One region of the Pseudarthrobacter sp. alpha12b genome, then DNA from elsewhere that is predicted to be linked to it. Evidence: riboswitches for the same ligand, from Rfam matches in the RefSeq annotation. Region 1 holds a riboswitch; each other region holds the start of a gene.
The links. Region 1 has a riboswitch for thiamine pyrophosphate ahead of thiC (phosphomethylpyrimidine synthase ThiC). Riboswitches for the same ligand answer to the same signal wherever they lie in the genome.
Positions count from the first base shown of each region.

Region 2: another riboswitch for thiamine pyrophosphate. It lies ahead of ACTAQI_RS14965 (ECF transporter S component); the one in region 1 lies ahead of thiC (phosphomethylpyrimidine synthase ThiC).
Region 3: another riboswitch for thiamine pyrophosphate. It lies ahead of thiO (glycine oxidase ThiO); the one in region 1 lies ahead of thiC (phosphomethylpyrimidine synthase ThiC).

Region 1 is NZ_CP196746.1:1,730,474-1,736,007, reverse strand. It holds gene ffh (signal recognition particle protein) at 1-439, shown strand, start outside; gene ACTAQI_RS07930 (alpha/beta fold hydrolase) at 482-1,216, shown strand; gene thiC (phosphomethylpyrimidine synthase ThiC) at 1,213-3,039, opposite strand; TPP riboswitch at 3,035-3,142, opposite strand; gene ACTAQI_RS07920 (amidohydrolase family protein) at 3,222-4,304, shown strand; gene ACTAQI_RS07915 (VOC family protein) at 4,405-5,280, shown strand; gene ACTAQI_RS07910 (hypothetical protein) at 5,423-5,534, shown strand, end outside.
Region 2 is NZ_CP196746.1:3,230,411-3,235,944, reverse strand. It holds gene ACTAQI_RS15000 (Na+/H+ antiporter subunit E) at 1-200, shown strand, start outside; gene ACTAQI_RS14995 (monovalent cation/H+ antiporter complex subunit F) at 200-475, shown strand; gene mnhG (monovalent cation/H(+) antiporter subunit G) at 465-869, shown strand; gene ACTAQI_RS14985 (DUF4235 domain-containing protein) at 879-1,142, opposite strand; gene ACTAQI_RS14980 (CDGSH iron-sulfur domain-containing protein) at 1,280-1,528, opposite strand; gene ACTAQI_RS14975 (iron-containing redox enzyme family protein) at 1,575-2,630, opposite strand; gene ACTAQI_RS14970 (heme-degrading domain-containing protein) at 2,822-3,364, opposite strand; TPP riboswitch at 3,450-3,590, shown strand; gene ACTAQI_RS14965 (ECF transporter S component) at 3,657-4,280, shown strand; gene ACTAQI_RS14960 (ABC transporter ATP-binding protein) at 4,280-5,534, shown strand, end outside.
Region 3 is NZ_CP196746.1:2,073,723-2,079,256, forward strand. It holds gene ACTAQI_RS09430 (thiazole synthase) at 38-853, opposite strand; gene thiS (sulfur carrier protein ThiS) at 858-1,094, opposite strand; gene thiO (glycine oxidase ThiO) at 1,091-2,434, opposite strand; TPP riboswitch at 2,427-2,545, opposite strand; gene thiE (thiamine phosphate synthase) at 2,573-3,322, shown strand; gene ACTAQI_RS09450 (RNB domain-containing ribonuclease) at 3,359-4,888, shown strand; gene ACTAQI_RS09455 (NAD(P)-dependent oxidoreductase) at 4,925-5,534, opposite strand, start outside.

The sequences.
Region 1 (5,534 bases):
CCGCGTTGAGGCGATCGTCCGGTCCATGACCCCGCACGAGCGGCTGGCGCCCAAGATCATCAACGGCTCACGGCGTGCCCGCATCGCCCGTGGCTCCGGCGTCCACGTGTCCGAGGTCAACGGCCTGCTGGAGCGCTTCGCCCAGGCCCAGAAGATGATGAAGAAGATGGCCCAGGGCGGCATGCCGGGGATGCCCGGGATGCCCGGCCTGCCCGGAGCGGGCGGCGGTGCGCGGAAGAACGCCAAGAACGCGCCGAAGAAGAAGCCGAAGTCGGGAAACCCGGCCAAGGCAGCACAGGAGCGCAAGGAAGCGGAGGCCCGCCGTGCCAACGCTGCGAAGGCACTGCCCACCGGCGCGGCCTTCGGCCAGCAGGGCGGCGACTTCGATCCGTCTCAGCTGAACCTGCCCAAGGGCTTCGACAAGTTCCTGGGCAAGTAACAGTTCCCCACGGATGTCGGCACCGTGGAATAGGGTTGGGACATGTTCAAGCAGAGGGTAGTGTTCGTGCACGGCGCCGGAACTTTCGGCGCCGCGGCATGGCCGCGCCAGCACGGCATGGCACTGTCCTATGACGCCCTGTTCCTGCGCCGGCACGGCTACGATGCCGTCGCGGAGCCGCAGGAGTCATCGTTTGCGGAAGACACCGCGATCATCCTGCGGTCCCTTGCCGACGACGGCCGCGGCGCCGCCGGCGGACACGTGGTGGCACACTCCCAGGGGGCAATCGCTGCCATGATGGCCGCCGTCGAACGTCCGGACCTGGTCTTTTCGTTGACCCTGGTGGAGCCGGCCTGCCTCTCCCTGACAGCGGAGTTGCCGGCCACGGCGGCCCACATCAGCCTGATGCAGCCCCTCTTCGACGTGCGCCACCAACTCAGCGACGAAGACTTCCAGCGCGAATTCGTCCGGCGCGTCTACGCCACCGACCTCCAGCAGCCCGCCACCACCGAGGAAAAACGGTCCGCGCGGCGGCTGCGGCTGCAAGCGCCGTCGTGGGAGGCGCCGCTGCACATTGTTCCCGGCGTGCCCACGTTGGTCCTGACCGGCGGCTGGGAGCCCCTCTATGAGGAGATTGCCGGCTACCTCCGCGAGACCGGCGCCCTGCACCGCGTTGCCGCGGGCGGGCACCGGCCTCACGATTCCCCGGACGGGGACCAGGCCATCCGGCAGTTCATCAGCGGGGTCAGCCGGAGCCAGACGGCCCGGGCGTCCTAGCCTTCCGCGGGAACCCGCAGCTCGGGGAGGTATACCTTTCCGCCGGACGCCAGGAACTCCTCGCTCTTCTCCCGCATCCCCGATGCCATCCCCGCCAGCGCTGCCTGCGCCTCCGCGGACCCGAATTCGTCGCGGATGTCCTGGCTGATCCGCATGGAGCAGAACTTGGGCCCGCACATCGAACAGAAGTGTGCCGTCTTGGCGGGCTCGGCAGGCAGGGTCTCGTCGTGGAATGCCTCCGCCGTCACCGGGTCCAGGGACAGCGCGAACTGGTCCCGCCAACGGAATTCGAACCGCGCCTTGGACAATGCGTCGTCCCGTTCGTGCACCCCCGGGTGGCCCTTGGCGAGGTCCGCTGCGTGCGCGGCGATCTTGTAGGTGATCACTCCGGTCTTCACGTCGTCCTTGTTGGGCAGTCCCAGGTGCTCCTTGGGGGTGACGTAGCAGAGCATGGCCGTGCCGTACCGGGCAATCTCGGTGGCGCCAATTGCTGAGGTGATGTGGTCATAGCCGGGAGCGACGTCCGTCACCAGCGGTCCCAGGGTGTAGAACGGCGCTCCCTTGCAGAGTTCCTGCTGCCGCTCGACGTTTTCCCTGACCAGGTGGAAAGGAACGTGGCCGGGCCCTTCCACCATCACCTGTACGTCGTACTCCCAAGCGCGTTGGGTGAGCTCGGCAAGGGTGTCCAGTTCCGCGAACTGGGCGGCGTCGTTGGCGTCCGCCGTCGAGCCGGGGCGCAGACCGTCGCCCAGGGAGAAGGCAACGTCGTACTTGGCGAAGATTTCACACAGTTCATCGAAGTGCGTGTACAGGAAGTTTTCCTGGTGGTGCGCCAGGCACCAGCCGGCCATGATGGAGCCGCCGCGCGAGACAATGCCCGTCACCCGGTTGGCCGTGAGCGGGACGTACCGCAGCAGCACCCCGGCGTGGATGGTCATGTAGTCCACCCCCTGCTCGCACTGTTCAATGACCGTGTCCCGGAAAATTTCCCAGGTCAGCGCATTGGCCTCGCCGTTGACTTTTTCCAGGGCCTGGTAGATGGGTACCGTGCCAATCGGAACAGGGGAATTGCGGATAATCCATTCCCGAGTGGTGTGGATATCGTCGCCGGTGGACAGGTCCATGACGGTGTCGGCGCCCCATTGCGTGGCCCACTGCAGCTTGTCCACCTCCTCGGCAATGGAACTTGTCACGGCCGAGTTGCCAATGTTGGCGTTGATCTTCACCAGGAAGGCCTTGCCGATGATCATCGGCTCGGACTCCGGATGGTTGATGTTGCTCGGGATGATCGCGCGCCCGGCAGCAAGTTCACTCCGGACAAGCTCCACGTCGCAGTTCTCGCGCAGCGCCACGAAGCACATCTCCTGCGTAATGACCCCCTGCCGGGCGTAGTGCATCTGGGTCACCGTCCTGCCGTCGACGGCGCGGCGGGGCACCGGCTGCGCGCCCTTCCACTCCGCAGAGGCAGCCCCGCGGCGCACAGCGGAGCGGCCGTCGTCGAGCAGGTTGCGCTCCCTGCCGCTGTAGGCCTCGGTATCTCCCCGCGCGGTGATCCACTCCGAGCGGAAAGGTTGCAGGCCCCGGACGGGATCGCTGCCGGGCCCGGCCGTCCTGTACGTCCGGAAGGGCGCGTTCGGCTGGCCGTTGGGGGACGGCTCAAGGGCAATCTCCGTCACCGGTACCCGGATTCCATTCCCGGCATCTTCGATGAACGCCAGTGATTGCGACTTCAAGGACTGGGTCACCGGGGCCCCGGGTTGAACGCCTGGCTCCCCGGCGGACGGCATGCGGGCAGGGTTGATCTGGGTATTTTGCGTACTCAAGGGAATACTCACTTCCTTCGCCGGCATTACCCGGACAGGTTCAACGGTCGCAGGCCGCGTCAGCCCGATCTCAGCCCCTGCAGGGGCACCCGTGTGGTCAGGAACGAAGCTACCACAGCCTCCCGGAAGAACGCCGTCACATTCGCTGGTGCTAGCCTGTCCGGGCATCGGAAGGAGCCAGGATGGCAGAAGTAATCGAGTTCAGCGGTCCCGTTTTGACCGGGCCGCAGACCGTGGAGCACGGAGCCTGGTCGGTGGACGGCCGGCTCACATTCACCCGGCCCGCAGCACCGCCGGCCCGGATCCTTGACGGCTGGGTGCTGCCGGGGTTCGTGGACGCCCACTGCCACATAGGGCTGGGCCCGTCCGGTCCCGTGGAGCCCGCTGCCGCCCGGGAACAGGCACTGGCTGACCTCAACGCCGGAACCCTGCTGGTCCGCGACGCAGGCTCACCGGCTGACACCCGCTGGATGCACGGCGGCCGGGACTTCCCCGTGCTCATCCGCGCCGGCCGGCATATTGCCCGGACGCGCCGCTACCTGCGGGGCTTCGCCGAGGAGGTGGAGCCGGAGGGCCTCGTGGAGGCCATGCGCAAGCAGGCGCGCGACGGCGACGGCTGGGTCAAACTGGTGGGGGACTGGATTGACCGGCGTGCAGGTGACCTGGCCCCCTCCTTTCCCGCCGCCGTCGTACGCGATGCCGTCCAGGCCGCCCATGACGAGGGCGCACGGGTGACGGCGCACTGCTTCGCCGAGGACACCCTGGACCAGATGCTTGACGCCGGCATTGACTGCATCGAGCACGCCACCGGCCTCCTGCCCCGGCATCTGCCCCGGTTCGCCGAACAGGGCGTACCGATCGTGCCCACCCTCATCAACATCGCCACGTTCCCTGACATTGCCGCGCAGGCGGAACCCAAGTTCCCGCGCTACGCCGCGCACATGCGTGCCCTCTGGGAACGCAGGCGGGAACGGGTGGCGGAGGCCCATGCCGCGGGTGTGCGCCTATTTGCCGGCACCGATGCCGGCAGCGTGATCCGCCACGGCAGGATCGCAGACGAGATCCTTGCCCTGCACGGCGCGGGCCTGCCCATGGACGCTGCGCTGGATTCCGCCTGCTGGGCAGCCCGTGCATGGCTGGGAGCGGATGGACTGGAGGAGGGGGCGCGCGCCGACGTCGTGGTGTGCCGGGAAGACCCGCGGGCCCTACCTGAAACAATCACGGCGCTGGAACATGTGGTGCTGCGCGGCCGAATCATCCGCTGACTAAAACGAGTCCCGGGGACTTGGAATAAATTGAAGCTTCAAGTAATTTTAATGTGTGACAGGCCGTCAACGGGACGGCCGCCAATGCAAGGAGCCTTCAATGACCGCATCCGCCAGCAGCCAGGATCTTCTTCCTGCCGATCTCGCCATGGGCACCGTGATGCTCAAGGTGGGCGACATGAAGGTCATGACCGACTACTACCAGCGCGCCCTTGGCCTCAAGGTGGTGGCTGAGCAGGACGGCGGGCTTTACCTTGGCAGGCTCGGCCGGCCGTTGGTCCACCTTGCGCCGGCCCCCGGGCTGCACCTTCCCGGCAGGGGAGAGGCTGGCCTGTTCCACACCGCACTGCTGTTCGAGGATCAGGCCTCCCTTGCTGCCACCGTCGCCACGGCTGCGCAGTACGAGCCGCGGGCCTTCACCGGCAGCGCAGACCACCTGGTGAGCGAAGCCTTCTACTTCACCGACCCTGAGGGCAACGGCATTGAACTGTACTGGGACCGCCCGCGCAGCAACTGGTCCTGGAACGGGACCGATGTTGTCATGGACAGTCTGGCACTGCCGCCGCAGCGGTACCTGGAGCAGTACCTCACCGAGGAGTCCCTTGAAGGCCAGCGGCAAACAGCCGCCGGCGTTGGCCATGTCCACCTCCAGGTGGGCGATGTCCAGACCGCGCGGGACTTCTACGTGGGAACCCTGGGGTTCGAAAAGACGGCGGGCTGGCACGGGCAGGCATTGTTCGTTTCCGCAGGCCGCTACCACCACCACATGGCCATGAACGTCTGGAACAGCCGCGGTGCCGGCCCCCGCAAGGACACGCTGGGGCTGGGCGAGGTGCTCATCGAAGTTCCTTCAGGGGACGACGTCGGCGCGCTGACTGACCGCCTGAAGGTGGCCGGAGTGCCCGCGCACCACACCGGCGCAGAGCTTCGGTTCGAAGACCCATGGCGCAACCGGATCCGGGTGGCCGCCCGCTGATCGACCCCCCTTCCCGCGGCATGCCTCGGGACGCGGGGCGGGCGTGCGCCGGCAGGTCCGCAACTACTAGGCTGATTCCGTACGGCCGGGCCGCAGGCAGCGCCCGGCGCGCAGCTCCGCCAACGGAAGAAGGGCACCAGCCATGGGCTTCACCGAGATCTTTGTCGCCACCCATGACGCCGCGCTGAAACGCGCCGGCATCCTTGACGAAGGAAGCAGCTCCTCCGCGGACGGCGCTGCCGCAGGCCAGACGG
Region 2 (5,534 bases), 1.5 Mb from region 1:
TGATCTCCCTGATCCCGGGGTCACTGGTGGTCGAGGTGGACCGCTCCACGTCCACCCTGTACCTGCACGCGCTCAACATCGCCTCCAAGCAGGATGTCGAGGGCCTGCGGAACGAAGTGCGGTCCATCGAGGCAGGCCTGATCCGCATCATGGGCAGCCCGGAGGAACTCGAAGCCGTCCGAACGGAGGCCGCTGCGTGATGCACATTGTCCTGGCTGTTACAGCCGTCATCTTCTCGCTTGCTGCGGCCGGCGCCATCGTGCGGATTGCCCGCGGCCCGTCACTGCTGGACCGCGTGCTGGCAACCGATGTGCTGCTGGCCATCCTGGCCGGAGCCTTGTGCATCGACATGGCAGTGAACCGGCACCTGAACAACCTCATGCTGGTGGTGGCCATTTCCATCATCGGTTTCATCGGATCCGTGACCGTGGCCCGATTTGTGGCGGACCGAAGGGTAAAGCCTGATGAATCCTGACTTTTCCGGACCTGACGGGTGGATCGACGCCGTCTCAGCGGTGCTCATGGTGGTGGGGGCGCTCATGTCCCTGGGCGCCGCCGTTGGCCTGCTGCGCTTCCCCGACCTGCTGAGCCGCATGCATGCCGCCACCAAGCCCCAGGTCCTGGGCCTGTTCCTGCTGCTGGCGGCCATCGGGCTGCAGATGCGGACGTGGTGGGTGTGGCCCGTCCTGGTGGTGGCGTGGATCTTCCAGCTCCTCACCGTGCCGGTGTCCGCCCACATGGTGGGCCGCGCGGGGTACCGCACCAAGCACCTGCACCGGGAGCTGCTCACGGCCGACGAGCTGGAAGCCGTGGTGCAAAAAGCCGCCGCCGAGGCTGCCCTGAAGGACAACCCCGACGGCGGCCGGTAGCGCTCGCTGCTAGACGATGTCCTGCGTCTTGGCGAACCGGGTGATGGCGCGCTGGGTGCCTCGGTTTGCCAGGACCTGGATGATGGCGCTGACCGACGCCGAGATCAGCGCGAAGGTCAAGGCCGACCGCAGGCTGGTGGGCACATCCTCGTTCTTGCCGGTGGGCGCTTTCTGCCCGGTGGTCTTTTCCCAGATGGTGTTGACCAGCTTGGTGCCGGCCAGGCCTGCGCCGAGGCTCACACCGGTCCCGAGCAGCTTGATGAGAAGGTTCATTCGTAGTACTCCTTGCGGGCGGAAAACGGACTGCCTCCAGCCTAGCCTCACACCCGTCCCGGTCAGGGCAAGGGCGTGGCCGGCTGGGGGCGGCCTGGTGGACTGATACGGACTGGTGGATTAATACGGTTGTTGGATTAGCCCGACGGAGGCCCGGTGCGGAACTTGATCATCTTGTGCGTGCCGTCGCAGTAGGGCTTGATGGCGGACGCCCCGCACCGGCACAAGGCAACGGTTTTCCGGTCCCGGGGTACGGCGTCGCCGGACGGGGTAACAATCTCGAACTCACCCCTGATAATCAGGGGCCCGTCGGGGCAGACCACGATGGAGCTCGCCGCTGGTTCCGGGTCCGGGTGGGCTCCTGTTCCATGCTGTTCGGGGTTCATGCCTGCCGCATTCATCGTTGTTGCTGCTTTGCCAGGTCCTGAGCTGTCACGCTGCCGCCGGCATCGATGTCCGCAGCGAAGTCTCTCCGGCGTCCCACGAGGACATGAGGTGGGCGGACAGGCGGGCGTCCAGGGCCATGGCGGCAGTCGCCCCAAACAACACGTCCGCCAGGAGGGGCGGCTCCGCCTCCACCAGGCCGCCGGCCAGGTCCCGGCCCGCGATCTGTTCGTGGACGGCGTCGGCCTCCACATGCTCGTCGAAGTAGCCGGTGACGTCCGTGCCGAAGCCGTGACGGCGGAATCCGTTCCCGTAGAACCGGTTGGGCTGGGAGGACGTCATTTCATAAATTGCCAGATGGCCGGTGATGGCACCCCGGAGCCGCCGGTTCAGGCCGCAGAGCGACATGAGGTTCACGGATGCCAGGGAGACGGCGGGAACGGCATCGACGTAGGCGCCGTAGCTGTCGTCCAGGCCCAGGCCGCGCATGGTGCTGGCGAACAGTGCGCTGTGCATCCGCCCGGGCCGTCCGCCGCCGTATTCGTCCGCCTGGATTTCCACCAGGGCCGCCTTGGGCCTTCCGCTGAGGCGGGGAATGGCCCACGTGTGCGGGTCGGCTTCCTTCAGCTGGTAGATGGATTTGTGGACCAGGAACTCCTTGAGCTGCGCCAGGCTTGCCTTCCTGGCGACGTAGCGGGACAGGCTGGGACCCGTGTCCGTGGCGGCGAGGCCGAACAGGACGTTGGCCATGGCATCGCTGGTCATGGTGGTGCCGGCGGGCAGTTCGAAGGTGCCGGCGGCCTGGTGTGCTGCGGTGCGGAGGGCCTTCTCAAACGGTTCCTCGATCAGCCGCCGGACCCTGATCAGGTCCGGCTCCCACTCCCACGTGTCCGGGACACCGTCCAGGCCCGAGTAATGGAGTTCGTAAAGGCAGAAGAGGGTCAACTGGATGTCCTCGTCGCCGATGATGTCTCCGGCTGCGGCCACATGCCCTGCCGCCAGGCGGTACAGGCGGTCCACGTCCGGGCCGGCGGTGTCCGGGGCCTGGGCAAGGACATCAAACAGTGCGCTGCTGACGGGGCCCCTGGTGTCCGGAATTCTCATGGTGCTCCTTGGTCTGCCGCGCTGGTGACGGGAACGAACGCGGGACCGCCCATGGTGACTCCCATGCCCTGTCCTCCGCTAACCCCGGGAGACAACATAGTAAGCATGATTACTAATAAAAGCTAAGCAGCCTGAATGCCTGCCCCTCGGATGTCCCGCCGCTGATCCCTCAGCGTCTTATCAGCCAGCGCCTAATCAGCCAGCGCCGATCCAAGGACGCCGCGCAGCGCCTCAACCACCAGGTCATGGTCCTGCAGTTGCGGCAGCCCGGAGACGGCCACCGTGGCTACCGCGCCCACTCCCGTGACGTAGATCGGAAACGCGCCCCCATGTGCGGCATACCGGGACTGGTCGAACCAGGCGTTGTCCTCGATCCGGCCACCACCCAGCCGGCCGCGCAGTCCCACCAGTAGGGACGGCACCTCGTACCGGGCGGCAGTGCGCTGTTTAGCGCGGATCCAGTGCCCGTTGTCCGGGGTTGCGCCCGGCAGCGCGACGTGGAACAGCACCTGGTCGCCCTTCGCAATATCGATTGCGATGGGCAGCCCCCGCTCCTTGCCCAGCTCCACGAGGAGCAGGCCCAGGTTCAACGAATCATCCAGCGAGAAGCCGGGGAACTGGAGCTCCCGGACCTCCGCCTCGATGCGGACAATCAGCGCCTCCAGCCAACCCTCCGGCTGGGCGTCGCTGGAATCAGGATCAAACCCGGTCACATCCGGTGGATTGGCGGTCATGGCCCTCAATCTACCCCTGCCAGGTGTAAACTTGACCACGCCCGAACCGGGCAAATAAAGAGCGTTACCCAACCAAAAGCAACACTAAATACGACAGGGGAGCGCCGCCGTCGGGGATCCTGGCACAAGCCGGGCACCGCAGGTGGGCGCTGAGAGTGCGGACAGCCGCAGACCCTCGAACCTGATCCGGTTAGTACCGGCGCAAGGGAGTCGAGTTCTCGAAGTGTCGCGGCTGCCCGGCAACGGGCCGGCGGCCGGGTCCACTTTCCCCTCCTGTTTCCAGGAGGATCACATGAGTACTGCAGCAATCAAGAAGACCACCAGCAAGTCCTGGCGCGTCGTGGACATCGTAGTCGCCGCCCTGGTGGCCATCGCGGGTGGCGTCATCTTCTGGGCTTGGGACCAGGGGGCCGCCGCACTGTCTGCCCCCATGAACGCCGCCTACCCGCCGCTGACCGGACTGCTCGCCGGCGGCTGGATGATTCCCGGAGTGCTGGGAATGCTCATCATCCGCAAGCCCGGGGCGGCCCTGTTCTGCGAGACCGTGGCCGCCACTGGAGAGCTGCTCATGGGCTCCCAGTACGGTGCCTCGGTCCTGTTTTCCGGTTTCATCCAGGGCCTGGGGGCGGAGATCATCTTCGCGATCTTCGTCTACCGCAAGTTCAACCTGCCCGTATCCCTGCTGGCCGGCGCCGCGGCCGGATTCTTCTGCGGCCTCAACGACTCATTCGCGCCGTGGGGCTGGAACATCGCCTACTCCGGCGCGGACAAGCTCGCCTACATCGTCCTCACCACCATTTCCGGTGCCGTCCTGGCCGGCGCTTTGTCCTGGCTCGCCACCCGCGGCCTGGCCCGCACCGGCGTGCTGAGCTCCTTCGCCTCCCGCAAGGCTGCCACGGAGCCCGTCTTCTCCTGATGGCACCCTCCCAGGATGCCGCCCGCACGGTCCGCCCTGCCGCCGTCAGCGCCCGTGGCTGGGGCTGGCGGCATGCCGGAAGGGCGAAACCCGCCGTCCACGGCCTTGACCTGGACATCGTCCCCGGAGAGCGGGTGCTCCTGCTGGGACCCTCCGGAGCCGGGAAGTCCACGCTGCTTCACGCGCTCGCCGGCGTCCTGGGAGACATCAACGACGACGGCGAGGCAGGCGATGCCGACGAGTCCGGTTCGCTGCTGGTGGACGGCGCCCTGCCCCGCGCCCGGCGCGGCCGCGCCGGGCTCATGCAGCAGGACCCCGAGACGCAGGTGGTCCTGTCACGGGTGGGGGACGACGTCGCCTTTGGTGCCGAAAACCTTGCGGTGCCCCGCGATGCAATCTGGCCCCGCGTGCACGAGGCGCTTGCCGACGTCGGCCTGTCCCACCTCCCGCTGGACCATCCGACGTCGGCCCTGTCCGGTGGGCAAAAGCAGCGCCTGGCGCTGGCGGGCATCCTGGCGATGCGCCCCGGGCTGATCCTGCTGGACGAGCCCACCGCCAACCTTGACCCGGACGGTGTGCTGGAGGTCCGTGACGCCGTGGCCCGCTCCCTGGACAAGACCGGGGCAACGCTGGTGGTGGTGGAGCACCGGGTGTCCGTATGGAAGGACCTGGTGGACCGGATCGTGGTCCTGCAGCCCGGTTCCGCCGCCGATCCTGCCGTGCTCCTGGACGGGCCGCCGGACCGCGTACTCAATGAGGCCCGGACCATTCTTGCTGCTGCGGGCGTATGGGTGCCCGGCTACGTGCAGGCGACCCGCGCCCGCACCGCCGTCCCGCCAACCGGTGAGGGCAGCCTGCTGCTGGCAGCGGAGCAGCTGGGCGTCTCCCGCGACCGTCCCCGCCGCCAAGGCTTCCGGAAGATCCCGCCGGTGCCGGTCCAGGAAGGCCTGGCCGCGCAGGTCCGCGCCGGGCAGGCCCTTGCCATTACCGGCCCCAACGGTGCCGGAAAGTCCACATTCGCGCTGACCCTCGCCGGGCTGCTGGAACCGGTGTCCGGAAAGGTCTCCGCCACGCTGGACCTCAGCCGCGGCGCCGGCATCGATCCCTACAAGTGGAAGGCCGAGCAGCTGATTTCGCGCGTGGGCACGGTGTTCCAGGAGCCCGAGCACCAGTTCGTGACCGGCAAGGTGCTTGACGAGCTGCTCTTCGGCCCCCGGCATCTGGGGCACGGCGAGGACCGGGTGGACGAGCTCC
Region 3 (5,534 bases), 340 kb from region 1:
CCACCCATCCGGGTGGTGGCCACACGTGTATGACGGGTCAGAGGAACTCCGCGCGGCCCTCCATCGCCGACGACGCAAGGGCGTGCTCCCGCCGCGGGATGCGCCCCGCAGCCCTGGCCATCCTCCCGGCGATCACTGCATGCTTGAACGCCTCACCCATGAGAACGGGGTTCTGGGCGCGCGTCACGGCCGTTGCCAGCAGGACGGCGTCGCAGCCCAACTCCATGGCCAGGGCGGCATCCGACGCTGTGCCAATGCCCGCGTCCAAAACCACCGGCACCGAGGCCCGGGAGACGATGAGCTCGATGTTGTGCGGATTCAGGATCCCCAAGCCGGTGCCGATCGGGGCCCCAAGCGGCATGACGGCGGTGGCCCCGAGGTTTTCCAGCCGCAGCGCAAGCACGGGGTCGTCATTGGTATAAGCGAAGACCTTGAACCCGCGGTTAACCAATTGCTCGGTGGCTTCCACGAGTTCCACGGCGTCCGGCAGGAGGGTCTGCTCGTCGGCGATGACCTCCAGCTTCACCCAGTCGGTCTCCAGGGCTTCCCGGGCCAGTTCCGCCGTGAGGACAGCATCCCGGGCGGTGAAGCAGCCAGCCGTGTTGGGCAGTACCCGGATCCCGTGGTCCACCAGCAGCTGGAACAGCGAGCCGGTCTCCGCGGTGGAGTAGCGGCGCATGGCCACGGTGGTCAGCGCCGTGCCGGAGGCGACGAGCGCGGCGCCCAGGCCGTCCAGGCTGGGTGCACCCCCGGTTCCCATGATGAGCCGCGATCCCAGGGCGACGCCGTCGATCACCAGGGCGTCGTCGGGTCCGGAATGTCCGGCGGGTTTGATGGTGCTGGTTTCGGTCATGGCGTCAGCCTCCCTGTACTGCTGTGACAAGTTCGATGTCGTCGCCCTCGGCGAGCGCCGTGGCGAACCACTGGCTGCGCGGCACCACCTGGGCATTATGCGCGACGGCGACGCCCAGCTTCCCGCCGTCCGTCGCCTGTCCGCTGGGTGCCAGCGGGCGTCCGGTGACCTGGCTGACGAGCGTGGTGATGGAGGCGCCGTCGGCCACTGTGTGCGTCTTTCCGTTCAGGGTGATGTTCACGCTGTCTCCTTGATGTGGGGGATTGGGGCGGCCGCCGCCGGCCGCGAAAACCGTTCAGGGCTGAAGGGCGCCCAGCGGGGATCGGCTTTCCCGTCCAGCAGTACGGCGCAGATGGCTGCCGCAGCGGGAGTGAGCAGCACCCCGTGCCGGAAGAAGCCTGTGGCGATGATGAGACCCGGGACGTGCCCGGCCCCGGTGCCTTTTGACCCCAGGGCTGCGGGCACGCGGCCCAGCAGCGGCGCGTTGTCAGGGGTTCCGGGACGGGCCCGGGCGGTGCACTCCAGGAGTTCAAGTTCAGCCACAGCAGGCACCAGCGCTTGGGCGTCCCGCAGCAGCTGGTACACGCCTCCGGCGCTGACGGCGTCGGAGAGGGCATCCTCCCGCTGGGTGGCACCGATGACGACGGTCCCGTCCTGCCGGGGGACGATGTAGACCGGGATGCCGTGGACCAGGCCACGCACCGTGGAGGTTACCAGGGGCTGGAGGTGCGGGGGAACGGCAAGGCGCAGGATGTCCCCGTGCACCGGACGCAGGGGCAGTTCAAGGCCGTGGGGCAGGCCCCCAAGCGCCCCCGACTGAAGGCCGTTCGCTACCACGGTTTCCTTTGCCAATACTGTGCCGCCGCTGGCGAGGCTGGCACCGGCAACTGTTTCGCCTTCCCACAGCAGGGCGGCTGCCCGGTCCGGCACGGCATACCCGTCCAACGCCCCGGCAACCGCCAGTTCCGGCTTCTCCTGCGCGGCGCCGGCGAGGGCCAGCCGCAGGGCCGCCACCAGGCGCCTGGGATCCACCTGGTGGTCCGCGGGCGTATCCAGCGCGCAGGCGATGGCGGGGCTGAGGAGCGGCTCACGTTTACGGGCCTCCCGCACGGTCAGGGGTTCCACCGCCAGCCCGTTGGCCTGCTGTACCGCGCGAAGGTCCATCAGCGCCCGGCGGTCCGCCGCGTCGGCACCTACGGCGAGTGTCGGCGTCGTAAGATATCCGGAATCCGCACCCGTTGGACCGGCGATTCCGGCGGCGAACCCCGGCCAGCGGGATGATGCCTCAAGCATCAGTTCCAGGAGGTCCTCCTCCTGGTAGTGCAGTTCACTGACGGGGGCCAGCATGCCGGCGGCGGCCCAGCTGGCACCGCTTCCGGGTGCTTCATCGACCAGGACGACGGAGCGCCCCGAACGCTGCACCTCCCAGGCGATTCCGTGCCCAACCACTCCCCCGCCGATGACGGCGACGTCGGCCCGCACCGTGGCACCGGTGGCACCGGCGGACCCGGAGGACCCGGAGGACCCGGAGGACCCGGAGGACCCGGAGGACCCGGAGCGATTGTCGGATGGGGTACGCATATGGTTCCTTCCCTACGCCGGCATTAACCGGATCAGGTCAAGCGGTCGGCTCTGACGCCCTCTCAGCCCGGCGCTTTATGACAGCTGCCGCGGGCTCCCGCAGTACCAGCCCAGTTTAGAGGAACTAGGCTTGCAGGCATGAATGTGTCCGCCTCATCCTTGCCCGCCGGCCCCCACGCTTCAGCCGCCTCAGTTGCCAATCCCGAAGTTGCCAATGCAGGGCACAGCGACGCCCTCAAGGCCGCCCGCCTGTACCTCTGCACCGATGCGAGGAGTGAGCGCGGCGACTTCGCGGAGTTCGTGGACGCCGCGTTTGACGGCGGCGTGGACATCATCCAACTGCGCGACAAGACCATCGAAGCTGCCGAGGAACTGGACCTCCTGGCGGTGCTGAAGGAGACCGCGGTGCGGCACGGGAAGCTGTGGGCCGTCAATGACCGCGCCGACATCGCCGTGCTGTCCGGGGCACCGGTGTTCCACATTGGCCAGAAGGACCTTCCGCTGGCTGCGGCGCGGACCCTGGTCAACGGAAATGCGGCCATCGGGCTCTCCAGCCATACCACCGGACAGGTGGACGCCGCCCTGGCAGCAACTGCCGGGCCGTCCGGGCTGGACTACTTTTGCGTGGGTCCTGTCTGGGCCACGCCCACCAAACCCGGCAGGGCCGCCGTCGGCCCTGAACTGGTGAAGTACGCCGCCGAGGCCTCGGGGCAAGCGGCGGATCCCGTGCCGTGGTTTGCCATCGGCGGCATCGACCACGGAAACGTCCGCGAGGTGGCGGAGGCCGGTGCCCGCAGGATCGTGGTGGTCCGCGCCATCACGGAGGCATCCGACCCCGCGGCCGCTGCGGCCTCCCTCCTCGACGCGCTGGACGCCGCCGGCTCCTGATGCCATATCCGGGGACTTGGAGCTACGCTGACTTTTGTGTCACATCATCGGTTGGCCCCCAATGTCCACGACCACAGGAACGCCCTCGAAGAGGCGTTGGGACTGCTGCGGACGGAACTCGAACTGCCAGGCCCGTATCCTGCTGAAGCCGTGGCGGACGCCCGGGCGGCCGTGGCAGCACTGAAGCTGCCGTCCTACGACCTGACCGCCGTCGAATTCGTGACCATCGATCCGGCGTCCTCCACGGACCTGGACCAGGCAGTGTTCATCGAACCGGACGGGAAAGGCTACCGCGTGATGTACGCGATCGCCGACGTTCCGGCGTTTGTTGCACCCGGGGGTCCCCTGGACGCTGAGACCCGGCGCCGCGGGCAGACGTTCTACGCTCCCGACGGCCGGATCCCGCTGCACCCGGAAGTGATCAGCGAGGGGGCCGGGAGCCTGCTGCCGGGCCAGGAGTGTTCGGCCTTCGTCTGGGACTTCACGCTCGACGGCGACGCGTCGGTTGTGTCAGTGGGCGTAAGGCGGGCGCGGGTCCGCAGCCGCGACAAGCTCAGCTACAAGGGGGCGCAGGCGGACCTCAACGCCGGGACGGCTTCACCAGTGCTGCGGCTGCTCCGCGAGGTGGGCCTGAAACGGGTGGCGCTGGAACGGGAACGCGGAGGGGCCAGCCTGAACATGCCGGAGCAGGAGATCGTCCAGCTCCCCGACGGCGGCTACCGCATTGACGCGGTTCCGCAGCTTCCCGTGGAGGACTGGAACGCACAGATCTCGCTAATGACCGGGATGGCCGCGGCGCAGCTCATGCTGGAGGGCAAGGTGGGCATCCTGCGTACCATGCCCGCGCCGGACGAACGGTCCCTGCGGCATTTCCGGCTGCAGACCGAGGTGCTGGGCAGGCCGTGGGACGGGGAGGTCAGCTACGGCGAGTACCTGCGGTCACTCGATCCCACCGACCCGCGGCAGCTGGCCATCATGCATTCGGCCGGCATGCTGTTCCGCGGTGCGTCCTATACCGCCTTTGATGGGACTGTCCCCGGGGATGGCATGCAGTCCGCCATCGGTGCTGCCTACGCCCACACCACCGCGCCGCTGCGCCGCCTGGTGGACCGCTTCGTGCTGGTCATCTGCGAGGCCCTGAGCAATGGCGGCGATGTTCCCGGCTGGGCCCGGGAAGCCCTGCCCCTGCTGCCGGGCATCATGGCCGGATCGGACCAGCTGGCGTCCAGGATGGAACGCATGGCCCTGGACACCGTGGAGGCCGCGCTGCTGCTGAACCACATCGGGCAGGAGTTCGACGCGATCGTGATTTCCGGATCCAAGCCGCAGAACGGGAACGGCAACGGCAACGGGACCGGCAATGGGAACGGCAAAAACGGAAACGGGAAGAACGGAAACGGGAACGGAAGTTCGGGGATCATCCAGGTCGCCGAACCCGCGGTGACCGCACGCTGCGCCGGTGAGTTGGAATCCGGAACCAAGGTCCGCGTCCGGCTCGTGTCCTCGGACATCACCACCCGGCAGATCCACTTCGAACTCGTTTCCCAAGCCACCGGGGTGGCTTAGCGCTGCCCCGTTCGGGGACCGGGCCATCCGCTGGCTCTACTTGGCGTCGGCGACGATCGGTGCCATTCGAAGGTACTCATTGTTGCGAAGCACCCTAAGCATGAACTCAGCCGCGTTTGCGCGCGAGAGGAAATTGCCGGTAACACCGTCGCCGAGGTAGCCGGCCACCACCTGCCCCGTTCGGGGATCGTCTCGAAGGAGTGGGGGGCGCACGATGGTCCAATCCCGGTCGGATGCCCGAATGGCCTGCGCGGTGGCAATAACGTCGTCAAAGGCCGGGCGCATAAAGAGCTTGGCAAATCCGATGGCCGCCTTCGAACGCAGAGACGGGCGATCAGCGGGATCTGCTGCACTTGCCGTGGTCACCGCCACGATCCGCTGCACGCCGGACTTCTGCATGGCTGCGAGGATGTTGCGCGTGCCTGCGGCAATCGGGGTACCTTTCACCGGTACCCCTTGCCCCAGCAGGCTGACCACTCCGTCGGATCCCTGTACGGCCCTCTCAATGGCCGAGGCATCCGAAAGTTCCCCCTTGACCACGCTCAGTCTTTCGTTGGCGATTGCCAGCTTATTGGGGTGGCGGGCGTAGACAACCACGGTAATGCCCTCATCGAGAGCCCGGCGCACCAGCAATTGCCCCGTCGCG